DNA from 2 places in the Micromonospora sp. NPDC049903 genome. Region 1 is predicted to be linked to the other one. Evidence: riboswitches for the same ligand, from Rfam matches in the RefSeq annotation. Region 1 holds a riboswitch; the other holds the start of a gene.
The links. A riboswitch is a leader RNA that binds a small molecule or an ion and turns the genes downstream of it on or off. The one in region 1 is predicted to bind S-adenosylmethionine.
Positions count from the first base shown of each region.

Region 2: another riboswitch for S-adenosylmethionine. It lies ahead of ACIBO1_RS22995 (aminotransferase class V-fold PLP-dependent enzyme); the one in region 1 lies ahead of ACIBO1_RS25835 (ABC transporter substrate-binding protein).

Region 1 is NZ_JBITKL010000022.1:73,373-78,513, forward strand. It holds gene ACIBO1_RS25815 (urease accessory protein UreF) at 1-56, opposite strand, end outside; gene ACIBO1_RS25820 (urease subunit alpha) at 56-1,759, opposite strand; gene ACIBO1_RS25825 (urease subunit beta) at 1,756-2,121, opposite strand; gene ACIBO1_RS25830 (urease subunit gamma) at 2,118-2,420, opposite strand; SAM riboswitch class IV at 2,716-2,828, shown strand; gene ACIBO1_RS25835 (ABC transporter substrate-binding protein) at 3,093-3,935, shown strand; gene ACIBO1_RS25840 (amino acid ABC transporter permease) at 3,971-4,753, shown strand; gene ACIBO1_RS25845 (amino acid ABC transporter ATP-binding protein) at 4,750-5,141, shown strand, end outside.
Region 2 is NZ_JBITKL010000017.1:38,855-43,995, reverse strand. It holds gene ACIBO1_RS23000 (GMC oxidoreductase) at 1-1,629, shown strand, start outside; partial or broken gene ACIBO1_RS22995 (aminotransferase class V-fold PLP-dependent enzyme) at 1,650-2,878, opposite strand; SAM riboswitch class IV at 2,930-3,048, opposite strand; gene ACIBO1_RS22990 (cyclase family protein) at 3,240-4,193, shown strand; gene ACIBO1_RS22985 (hypothetical protein) at 4,331-4,864, shown strand; gene ACIBO1_RS22980 (hypothetical protein) at 4,857-5,141, shown strand, end outside.

The DNA of each region.
Region 1 (5,141 bases):
GCCCCGGCCGGGAACCGCCCGTCGGCGAGCAGCAACAGCATGGTCGGCGCGGTCATCAGAACAGGAAGTAACGCTGGGCCATCGGCAACTCGGTCACCGGGTCGGGGTCGACCACCTCGCCGTCGATGCGGACGGTGAAGGTGTCCGGGTCCACCTCGATGCGCGGCAGCGCACCGTTTTCCGGCAGGTCGGTCTTGCCGCGGGAGCGCACGTCGGCGACCGGCACCACCCGGCGACGCACGTCCAGGCGCAGTCCGGCGTCGAGCGCGGCGGGTGCCACGAACGCCAGGCTGGTGGCGGCGGCCGCGACGCCGTACGCGCCGAACATGGGTCGGGGCAGCATCGGCTGCGGCGTCGGGATGGAGGCGTTCGCGTCCCCCATCTGGGCGTACGCGATGAACCCGCCCTTGATGACCAGGTGCGGCCGGACGCCGAAGAACGCCGGCTCCCACAGCACCAGATCGGCGAGCTTGCCCGGCTCGACCGAGCCGATCTCGTGGTCGAGCCCGTTGGCCATGGCCGCGCAGATGGTGTACTTCGCCACGTAGCGCCGGGCCCGGTGGTTGTCGGCGGCACCGTCACCGGCGAGCGCCCCGACCCGCGCCTTCATCACGTGCGCGCTCTGCCAGGTCCGCAGCACGACCTCGCCGACCCGGCCCATCGCCTGCGAGTCCGAGCCGATGATGGAGATCGCGCCCAGGTCGTGCAGCAGGTCCTCGGCGGCCATCGTGGACGGTCGGATCCGACTCTCCGCGAACGCCAGGTCCTCCGGCACCGCCGGGTTCAGGTGGTGGCAGACCATCAGCATGTCGAGGTGTTCAGCCAGCGTGTTGCGGGTGTACGGGCGGGTCGGGTTGGTCGACGAGGGCAGCACGTTCGGTTCCCCGGCGACGGTGATGATGTCCGGCGCGTGCCCGCCCCCGGCTCCCTCCGTGTGATAGGAGTGGATCGCCCGGCCGCCGATCGCCCGCAGGGTGTCCGCGACGAACCCGGCCTCGTTGAGAGTATCGGTGTGGATGGACACCTGCACGCCGGAGGCGTCCGCGACCCGCAGGCAGGCGTCGATCGCCGCCGGGGTGGTGCCCCAGTCCTCGTGCAGCTTGAACCCACCGGCACCGGCCCGCAACTGCTCCCAGAGCGCCTCGGCGGAGACCGTGTTGCCCTTGCCGAGCAGCAGCACGTTGACCGGGAACGCGTCCAGGGCCTCGTGCATCCGGGCCAGGTGCCAGGCGTTCGGCGTGACGGTGGTGGCCCGGGTCCCCTCGGCCGGTCCGGTGCCGCCACCGACCAGGGTGGTGACCCCGCCGGCCAGCGCCTCGGTGACGATCTGCGGGCAGATGAAGTGCACGTGGGTGTCGACCGCCCCGGCGGTGAGGATCCGGCCGTTGCCGGCGATCACCTCGGTCGCCGGACCGATCACCAGATCCGGGTGCACACCGTCCATGGTGTCCGGGTTGCCCGCCCGGCCCAGCGCGACGATCCGCCCGTCGCGTATCCCCACGTCGGCCTTGACCACACCCCAGTGGTCGAGGACCACCGCGCCGGTGACGACCGTGTCCAGGGCGCCCTCGGCCCGGGTGGCCCGGGACTGGCCCATCGACTCGCGGATCACCTTGCCGCCGCCGAAGACCGCCTCGTCGCCGCCGGCACAGTGGTCGTGCTCGACCTCGATCAGCAGGTTCGTGTCGGCCAACCGGATCCGGTCGCCGGTGCTCGGCCCGTAGAGCGCGACGTAGCGCTCCCGCTCCACCAGGCTCATGCCGCCGCTCCGCTCCGCTGCGCGCCGCCACCGGGCACCGCCGTCGTCGGGGCCGGGTCCAGCGGGCCGGCGGACTCGCCGCGCAGGCCGGGCACGATCCGCGCGCCGCGCAGCGGCACCAGGTCCACGGTGCGACTCACGCCCGGTTCGAAACGCACGGACGTCCCGGCCGGTACGGCGAGACGCTGTCCCCAGGCGGCGGCCCGGTCGAAGTCCAGGGCCGGGTTGGCCTCGGCGAAGTGGTAGTGCGACCCGACCTGCACCGGCCGGTCGCCGGTGTTCACCACGAGCAGCGTGGTCACCGGACGCCCGGCGTTGATCTCCACCGGCCGGGCCGCCGGCAGGATCTCCCCGGGGATCACGGGATCGGGTGGTGCACCGTCACCAGCTTGGTGCCGTCCGGGAACGTCGCCTCCACCTGCACCTCCCTCAGCAACTCGGGGATGCCGTCCTGCACGTCGTCCCGGGTCAGGACGGTGCGGCCGGAGGCCATCAGGTCGACCACGGTCGCCCCGTCGCGGGCGCCTTCGAGCAGGAAGGCGGTGAGCACCGCGACGGCTTCCGGATAGTTGAGGCGCAGGCCGCGCTCGCGGCGACGCCGGGCGACGTCCGCCGCCACGTGGACGAGCAGGCGGTCCTGCTCGTGGGGGGTGAGATACACGGGGTGCTCCCGGTGGGTGTCCGCGCCCCCGGACACCGTCGGCCCGGCGCCTCGACGCGCCGACCGCCGGTCGGGGTTCGCCCGCCGGTCCCGACCGCCACGTGCGCGGGGCCCGGGGTTTCCACCTCCCCAGGTCCGCGTGACGGACCACCGGCGGTGTCGGGTCGGATGCGGACCGCACCGCCCACCGCTGAGCAGACCGTAAGGGATCACGCGGGCGGCGGGCAACACCCCGCGTGAGGGTCGTCATAACGGGTGGACGCTGCCCCGTCACCGGCTGCTAGCCTCGACGACAGGTCAAGAGCGCCAGCGTCAAGCCCCGGCTCGCTGGCCGGCAACCCTCGTCCGCGCAGGGGTGCCCCGGGTGAGGACCAGGCATCGGAGCGACCTCCGGTGCAAGCGTGGCCTGGTGTCCCAGGTCATCACGACCTCGAGGAGAGCCATGGCGTACCCCGATCGACCGGTTGCCTGCCGGGACCTGACCCGGCGTCGACACGTCGACATGATGCGGGTGTGCAGCGCCGCGTGTAGCTGACCGCGTCGCTACCCGGCCGCCGACCCCACCCGGTCGGACGACCACCTCGTTCCCATTCCCATCCTTCGCGGTCCGTCCCACGGCGGACCGTCGGCGTGGCACGTGCGTGCCCGCCGCCGCTCGATCAGGAGACACCTGTGCGCTTCCTTCCTGCCCTGACCCGGGCCGCCGCCGTCGGCGTCACCGCCGTGCTCGCCGCCACCGCCCTCACCGCCTGCGGCTCGGACGGTGACCCCGCCGACAACCCGTACAACCTGCTCCAGCCGGGGGTGCTGCGGGCCGGCACGCTCACCGACGCGCCGCCGAACGTCTATCTCAAGGACGGCGAGTTCACCGGGTTCGACAACGACCTGCTGGTCGCCGCCGCCGACAAGCTCGGGCTGCGGGTGGAGTTCGTCGGCACCGACTTCTCCGGGCTGCTGGCCCAGGTCAACAACCGCAAGTTCGACGTCGGCAGCTCCTCGATCACGATCACCGAGGCGCGGAAGAAGACGGTCGACTTCGGCAACGGCTACGACTTCGGCTACTTCGGGCTCGACGTGCCCGCCGGTTCGACGCTGGCGAGCTTCGACGAGTTGTCCGGCAAGCGGGTGGTGGTCGTGCAGGGCACCGTCCAGGACGACTACGCGACCGGGCGTGGCCTCGACCCGGTGCGGGTGCCGGACTACAACGGCGCGATCAACCAGCTCAAGGCGGGCACCGCGGACGCCTGGATCGCCCCGGCCGAGATCGGTGAGAAGACCGCCGCCGACAGCGGCGGCAGGATCAAGGTCGCGGCGAAGGAGCTCAGCCCGGCACCCACCGCGTACGCGGTGGCCAAGGGCAACGACACGCTGCGCGAGGCGCTGAACCGGGCCCTGGACGAGGTGATCGCCGACGGCACCTGGACCCGCCTGCAGGAGCAGTACTACCCGGGCCGGCCGATCCCGGCCGACTTCACCCCGGGCAGCGGCGACGTGTCGGCGCCGGCCGCCTCCTGAGGTAGGACGACGAGCGAGTAGGGCGGAGGTCGACCGTGGATCCGTTGCGCACCCTGTGGGAGACGTTCTTCGACTGGGAGTCGATGCGCGAGGCGCTGCCCGAGATGATCACCGTCGGGTTGCCGAACACGCTGATCCTGGCGGTCACCGCCGCCCTGCTCGGCTCGGCCATGGGCATCGTGCTGGCCGTCGCGGGCATCTCGCGTACCCGCTGGTTGCGGTGGCCGGCCCGGGTCTACACCGACGTGTTCCGTGGCCTGCCGGCGGCGGCGACGATCCTGCTGATCGGGGTCGGTCTGGCACCGTTGGGCATGCAGGTGTGGGGACCGAACCCGTACCCGCTGGGGATCCTGGCGTTGTCGCTGATCGCGGCGGCGTACATCGGGGAGATCTTCCGCTCCGGCATCCAGTCGGTGGAGGCCACCCAGGTGGAGGCCGCCCGCGCGCTGGGTTTCTCCTGGTGGGAGGCGATGCGGGTGGTGGTGATCCCGCAGGGTGTCCGACGGGTCCTGCCGGCCTGGGTGAACCAGCTCATCGCGCTGATCAAGGACTCCAGCCTGGTCTACTTCCTCGGTCTGCTGGCCAGCCAGCGGGAGCTGTTCCGGATCGGGCAGGACTACGCGGCCAACACCGGCAACCAGTCGGCGCTGCTGCTCGCCGGGCTCTTCTATCTGACCCTGACCGTGCCGCTGACGCACGTCGTCAACTGGATCGACCGGCGGCTGCGGCACGGCCGCCCGGCGACCGGACCGGCCGGTGACGACCCCGACGACCTCGACCTGGCGCTGCCCGGCGCCGCCGGAGGCAACCAACGATGAGCACCTCGGTCAGCCTGAGCCTGCGCGACGTACACCTGGCCTTCGGCCGTCACCAGGTGCTGCGCGGGGTGGACCTGGACGTCGCACGCGGCGCGACCGCCTGCGTGATCGGCCCGTCCGGCTCCGGCAAGTCGACGCTGCTGCGGACCGTCAACCGGCTGCTCGAACCGGACAAGGGTGACGTGCTGCTGGACGGCCGCAGCGTGCTGCGCGACGACCCGGACGCCCTGCGGCAACGGGTCGGCATGGTGTTCCAGCAGTTCAACCTGTTCCCGCACATGAGCGTGCTGCGCAACATCACCGTCGCGTTGCGGCGCATCCGCAAGCTCGGCGAGGACGAGGCGGTGGCGGTGGCGCGTACCCACCTGGACCGGGTGGGGCTGGCGGC
Region 2 (5,141 bases), on a different contig from region 1:
ACCGCCGCCGACCTGACCGCCCCGACCTGCCGCCTCGACGGGCGGGTCCACTTCGCACGGCACCACGACATCCTCGTCGGCGAGACGCACGTCGCCCGGCACTTCTTCCCCGGCGACCCGGACTCCGACCAGCGCTACGACGTCATCGTCGTCGGCTCCGGCGCCGGCGGCGGCACCCTGGCGTACCAACTCGCCGAGACGTCGTGGCGGGGCGGCCGACCACCGCGCGTCCTGCTGTTGGAGGCCGGCAGCTATCTGTTCGGTACGCACACCGGCAACCTGGCCCGGTACCAACCGGTCGGTCCCGACGTGTACCCCAACATCTTTCACCACTGGGGTGCCTTCGGGCGACGCCGCTGGCGGGCTGCCGACGCCGAGAGCGCCAGGGCGCGGATCGCCCAGGGCTTCAACCTCGGCGGCCGGACCCTCTTCTGGGGAGCCTCGGCACCCCGGATGCACCGCTGGGAGTTCCGCGACTGGCCGGAGACGGTCCGCGACGAGCTGTGCGACGTCTGGTACGACCGCGCGGAGCAACTGACCCGCGTCACTCCCCTGGTCCCGTCGTCCTACCAGACGATGGTCAAGGCGAGGCTGCGGGAGTTGCCCGCGTTGGCCGAGTTCCGGCACTTCGATCCGCCGATGGCGATCGAGTACTACGGCCCGGTCCCCGGGGCGGTGCCTGCGGGTATCTGGTCGGCGGCCGAACTGCTGCTCAGCCGGGCCATGCAGGACGATCGCTTCGGCAACCTGCGGGTCCACCTGAACCACGAGGTGGTCGGGGTCGAGCGGGCGGCGGGCGAGGTCACCGGCGTGGTCGCGTACGACCACCTGACCGGCCGGGACCGCACCTACCGACTGGCCGACGACGGCGTGGTGGTGCTGGCCGCCGGCACGGTCGGCACTGCCGCCGTCGCGCAGTCGTCCGGCCTCGCCGAGGACAATCCGCTGGTCGGGCGCGGCATCACCGACCACCCGATCCACGTGGTCAAGTTCTGGGTGCGGCAGGGCGGGGACTGGTACAGCCGCTTCGACTCCAGCAAGACCGTCTCCCGGCAACTCACCGACGTCACCGACACCGACCCCGCGCATCCGTACAGCGTCACGCTGGACCTGGGTGCGAACCTCAACCAGTTCCGCTTCGTCAACGCCCTGGAGTTCACCAGCGCGAACCTGGCCACCGTCGACGGGAAGATGCCGGGCGAGCTGGTGTTCATGGTCGAGGCGCCGCTGGTCGAGCAGAACGCCGTCACCCGGACCGAGACCCGGCCGGACGGCGTGAAGCCCGCCGCGCTGCCCACCATCCGCATCCATCCCAGCCCGCGCGCCCACCAGGTCCAGGACACCCTCGACAAGATCACCGCCGACGTCGTGTCCGCCTTCGGCGGCGAGGTGTACGAGCAGCTCTGGGCTCCGCTCGGCGGCGTATCGCACGAGGTCGGCACCATGCGGATGGGTCGCGGCACACCGGGCCGGGAGCGGCCGGGGGTGGTCGACGAGGACCTGCGTGTCGTCGGCCACCGCAACCTGTACGTCTGCGACCTGTCCGTCTTTCCCAACTCACCGGCGGCCAACCCGACGCTGACGTTGGCGGCGCTGGCCCTGCGCCTCGCCGCCCACCTCAGCACCTGACGGCACCCCGCGGGAAAGGCTTACTGCTCCGGGGCCGAGGTCACGACCTCGCGTAGCCCGTGCAAAAGCCGGTCGATGTGCTCGGCGGTCGTGCCGATGCCGATACTGGCCCGGATCGCGTACCCGTCGGTCGGACGGCCGAGCCGCTCGGCCGCGCCGGCCAGCAGCTTCCGGGTGAGCGGGTGGGCGCAGAACAAGCCGTCGCGTACGCCGATCCCGTGCTCGGCGGAGAGCCGGTGGGTGATGTCGGTCGCCTGCCGGTCGGCGACGGTGAAGCTGACGATGCCGACCCGGTCGTGGTCGGCGTCGAACGTGCGCAGCTCCGCCACCTGGGGCAGGGCGCCGAGCCCGTCGCGCAGCCGGGTCAGCAGCTCCTGCTCGTGGCGGGCGAGTACGTCCGGCGCGGCGGCGGAGATCGTGGCGCATGCGGCGGCGAGCGCCACCGCGCCCAGCAGGTTCGGTGTGCCGGCCTCGTGGCGAGCCGGGCCGGTCTGCCACTGCACCTCGGCGGGCTCGTCGCCGACGTGTCTGGTGGCTCCGCCACCGGACAGGTACGGGTCGGCGGCGTCGAGCCAGTCGGCGCGGCCGGCGAGGACTCCCGCGCCGAACGGCGCGTACAGCTTGTGCCCGGACAGCGCCAGGTAGTCGATGTCGGCGTCGGCCATGGAGACCGCGCGGTGCGGGGCCAACTGGGCGGCGTCGACGACGATCCGCGCGCCGTGCCGATGCGCGATCTCCGCGATCTCGGCTATCGGCCAGACCTCTCCGGTGACGTTGGACGCGCCGGTGACCGCCACCAGCACCGGCCGCCCGCTGCCCAGGTCGGCCAGTGCACGGGTCAGCTCGGACGTCACCTCGGGCAGGTCGGTGGGCACCGGCAGTCGGTGCACGTTCGGCCAGGCGAGGAGGTTCGCGTGGTGTTCGCCGGCCCAGTGACCACGGTGGTGTGCGGTGGCAGGGCCCGGGCGAGCAGGTTCATCGCGTCGGTGGTGTTCCGGGTGAAGATCACGTGGTCGTCCGGCCGGATGTCGAGGAAGTCCGCGACGGTCTGGCGGGACTGCTCGTATGCCAGCGTGCATCGGCGCGAGGCGGCGCCGGCGCCCCGGTGCACGCTGGCGTACCAGGGCAACAGTTCGGTGACCGCGGCGGCGACCGCGGTGAGGCAGGGTGCGGTGGCGGCGTAGTCGAGGTTGGCGTACGCGACGGTGGTGCCGTCGGAGAGCCGGACGGGAAGGTCGTCGCCGAGCACGGCAGGAGCGATCGTGGGCACACTGGTCCTTCGTGACGGTGGACCCGTGTGGGTCCGCGCTTGCCGCCGGCGATCGCCGACGGCCTGGTCCTCACCCGGAGGCACCCCACCGCGGATGTACGAGGGTTGCCGGTCAGCAGGCCGGGGCCTTGACGCTGACACTCATGACCGCTGCCGATGCTGCCACACCGGCGAGCGCCTCCGCCAGAGCGCTTCGCGCACCCGGCACGTCCCTGTTCGTACGACACCGGACGGTCCACTGAGTCGTCCCTCCCGGCGCGGTGTGGCAGGTGTGCGGGAGGGACCGGATAGCCTGCCTGCGGTGTCCGGCGACCGCGTGACCGGAGGAGTCGATGCTTCGATGACGGCAGAGCGGCCGGTGCCGACCCAGGAGGACGTGCTCGGGTACTTCGACACGCTGTCGAACTGGGGTCGGTGGGGCGACGACGACGAACTCGGCACGCTCAACCACATCATCGACGACGTCCGGTTGGCGGCGGCGCGGGCCGTACGCCACGGCCGGAGCGTGTCGTGCGCGTGGGAGGTCGCCGTGCCGGGAGAGATGGAGCGGTCGACGACGGCGTGCCCGTGCGCCGCCGACATGCCGGGTGCCGAGAACATGCCGCCCGCCTTCCACGCCGACCGGCGCTGGGGCTTCTCGTCCGAGCGGCTCAGCCTCTCGTTCCACGGCAACACCGTCACCCACCTCGACTCGCCGTGTCACATCTTCTGGGACGGCGTGATGTACAACGGGCGGTCGCACGCGTTGGTGGACGCCGCGACGGGGTCGGCGTGGGCGGCCGTCACGGCGGCGGCGAACGGGATCGTCACCCGTGGTGTCCTGCTCGACGTGGCGAGGGCCCGGGACGTGCCATCGTGGGAGCCGGGGCAGGTCGTGTTCCCCGAGGATCTCGAGGAGGCCGAGCGCCGGCAGGGCGTACGGGTGGGGTCCGGCGACGCGGTGCTGTTGCGGACCGGCCGTGGCCGGGTCCGCCACGAGGGCGGTACGGCCGGCGGTGTCACCCAGGCCGGCTGGCACGCGTCCTGCCTGCCGTGGCTGCACGAGCGCCAGGTCGCACTGATCGGCGCGGACACTCCGCAGGATGTCCAGCCGTCGGGATACGACGACGTCTTGATGCCGGTGCACGCCGTGAGCCTCGTCGCGATGGGTCTGTGGTTGCTCGACAACTGCGACCTGGAGGCGTGCGCGACGACCGCCGCCGACCTCGGTCAGTGGGACTTCCAGCTCGCCGTCGCGCCGATCCGCCTGGCCGGGACGTCCGGCAGCCCGGTCAACCCGATCGCCACGTTCTGACCGCAGCGGGCCTGGCCTCGACCGGCTCGTGTGCGGGTCGCGGCACGGGACAAGACGCGAATCCGACGCGGTGTCCGCACGGTTGCAGCGTCCCGAGCAGCAGGGGCAGACGCGGCACCGGCACGGCCGAGGCGGCGTTGCCGGCCGACTCGGGCAGCACCCGGTTCGGGGTCGGCCCGATGGGGGTGGCCGTCGGGAACGCGACCGCCACCCACCGGATCACCATCACCCGTGACGGCGTCCCGGCCGAGGACCAGTTCGACTACCAGCCGGTGGTCAAGCGGCTGCCGAACGCGTTGTGGGGTGGCCGGCTCACCCCGTCGCCGACCGACCCGGCGCTGACGCCGGATCTGCTGACCGGGTACACCATCACACCCCGCCCGACGGCGACGCCCGAGCCGGCGTGGCTGGACCGGAGCGCGGTGCAGGCCGACACGGCCCTGTTCGAGGTCTCCGACGCGATCCGGCTGCGTGCCCCGGCGGCGGTGGCGGATCTCGACGGCAGCGACGCCGAACGCGCGAAGCTGATCGTCGGCAGCATGACGGCGCCCACCGTGACTGCTGCCCGGGCCGGACTGCTGACGGACCTGCTGCCCGACGCGTCGGTCGACCTGACCGGCTTCGACATCAGCCAGTTCCACGAGATCCCCCGGGTGGCCGCTCATGTCTGACAACACCGTCACGTTCGCCGCGCACCGCCGCCCGGCGCTGGAGGCCGGCGACTACGACATCACCGTGACCCAGGCGGTCGCGGTCGGCTCCGCGACGGAGTCGTTCGGCACCAGCCGCCGGTTCAGCGTCGGCGGCGACCGGTTCGCCCTGCCACCGACCGCGATCCGCGCGGTCTTCCCGCCCGACGGCAGCCTGGGCGATCACGGCAACGTGCTGCCGCACGTGGTGCTCGACCGACCGTCGCTGCCCTGGGAACGCGATCCGGGCGGGGGCGGC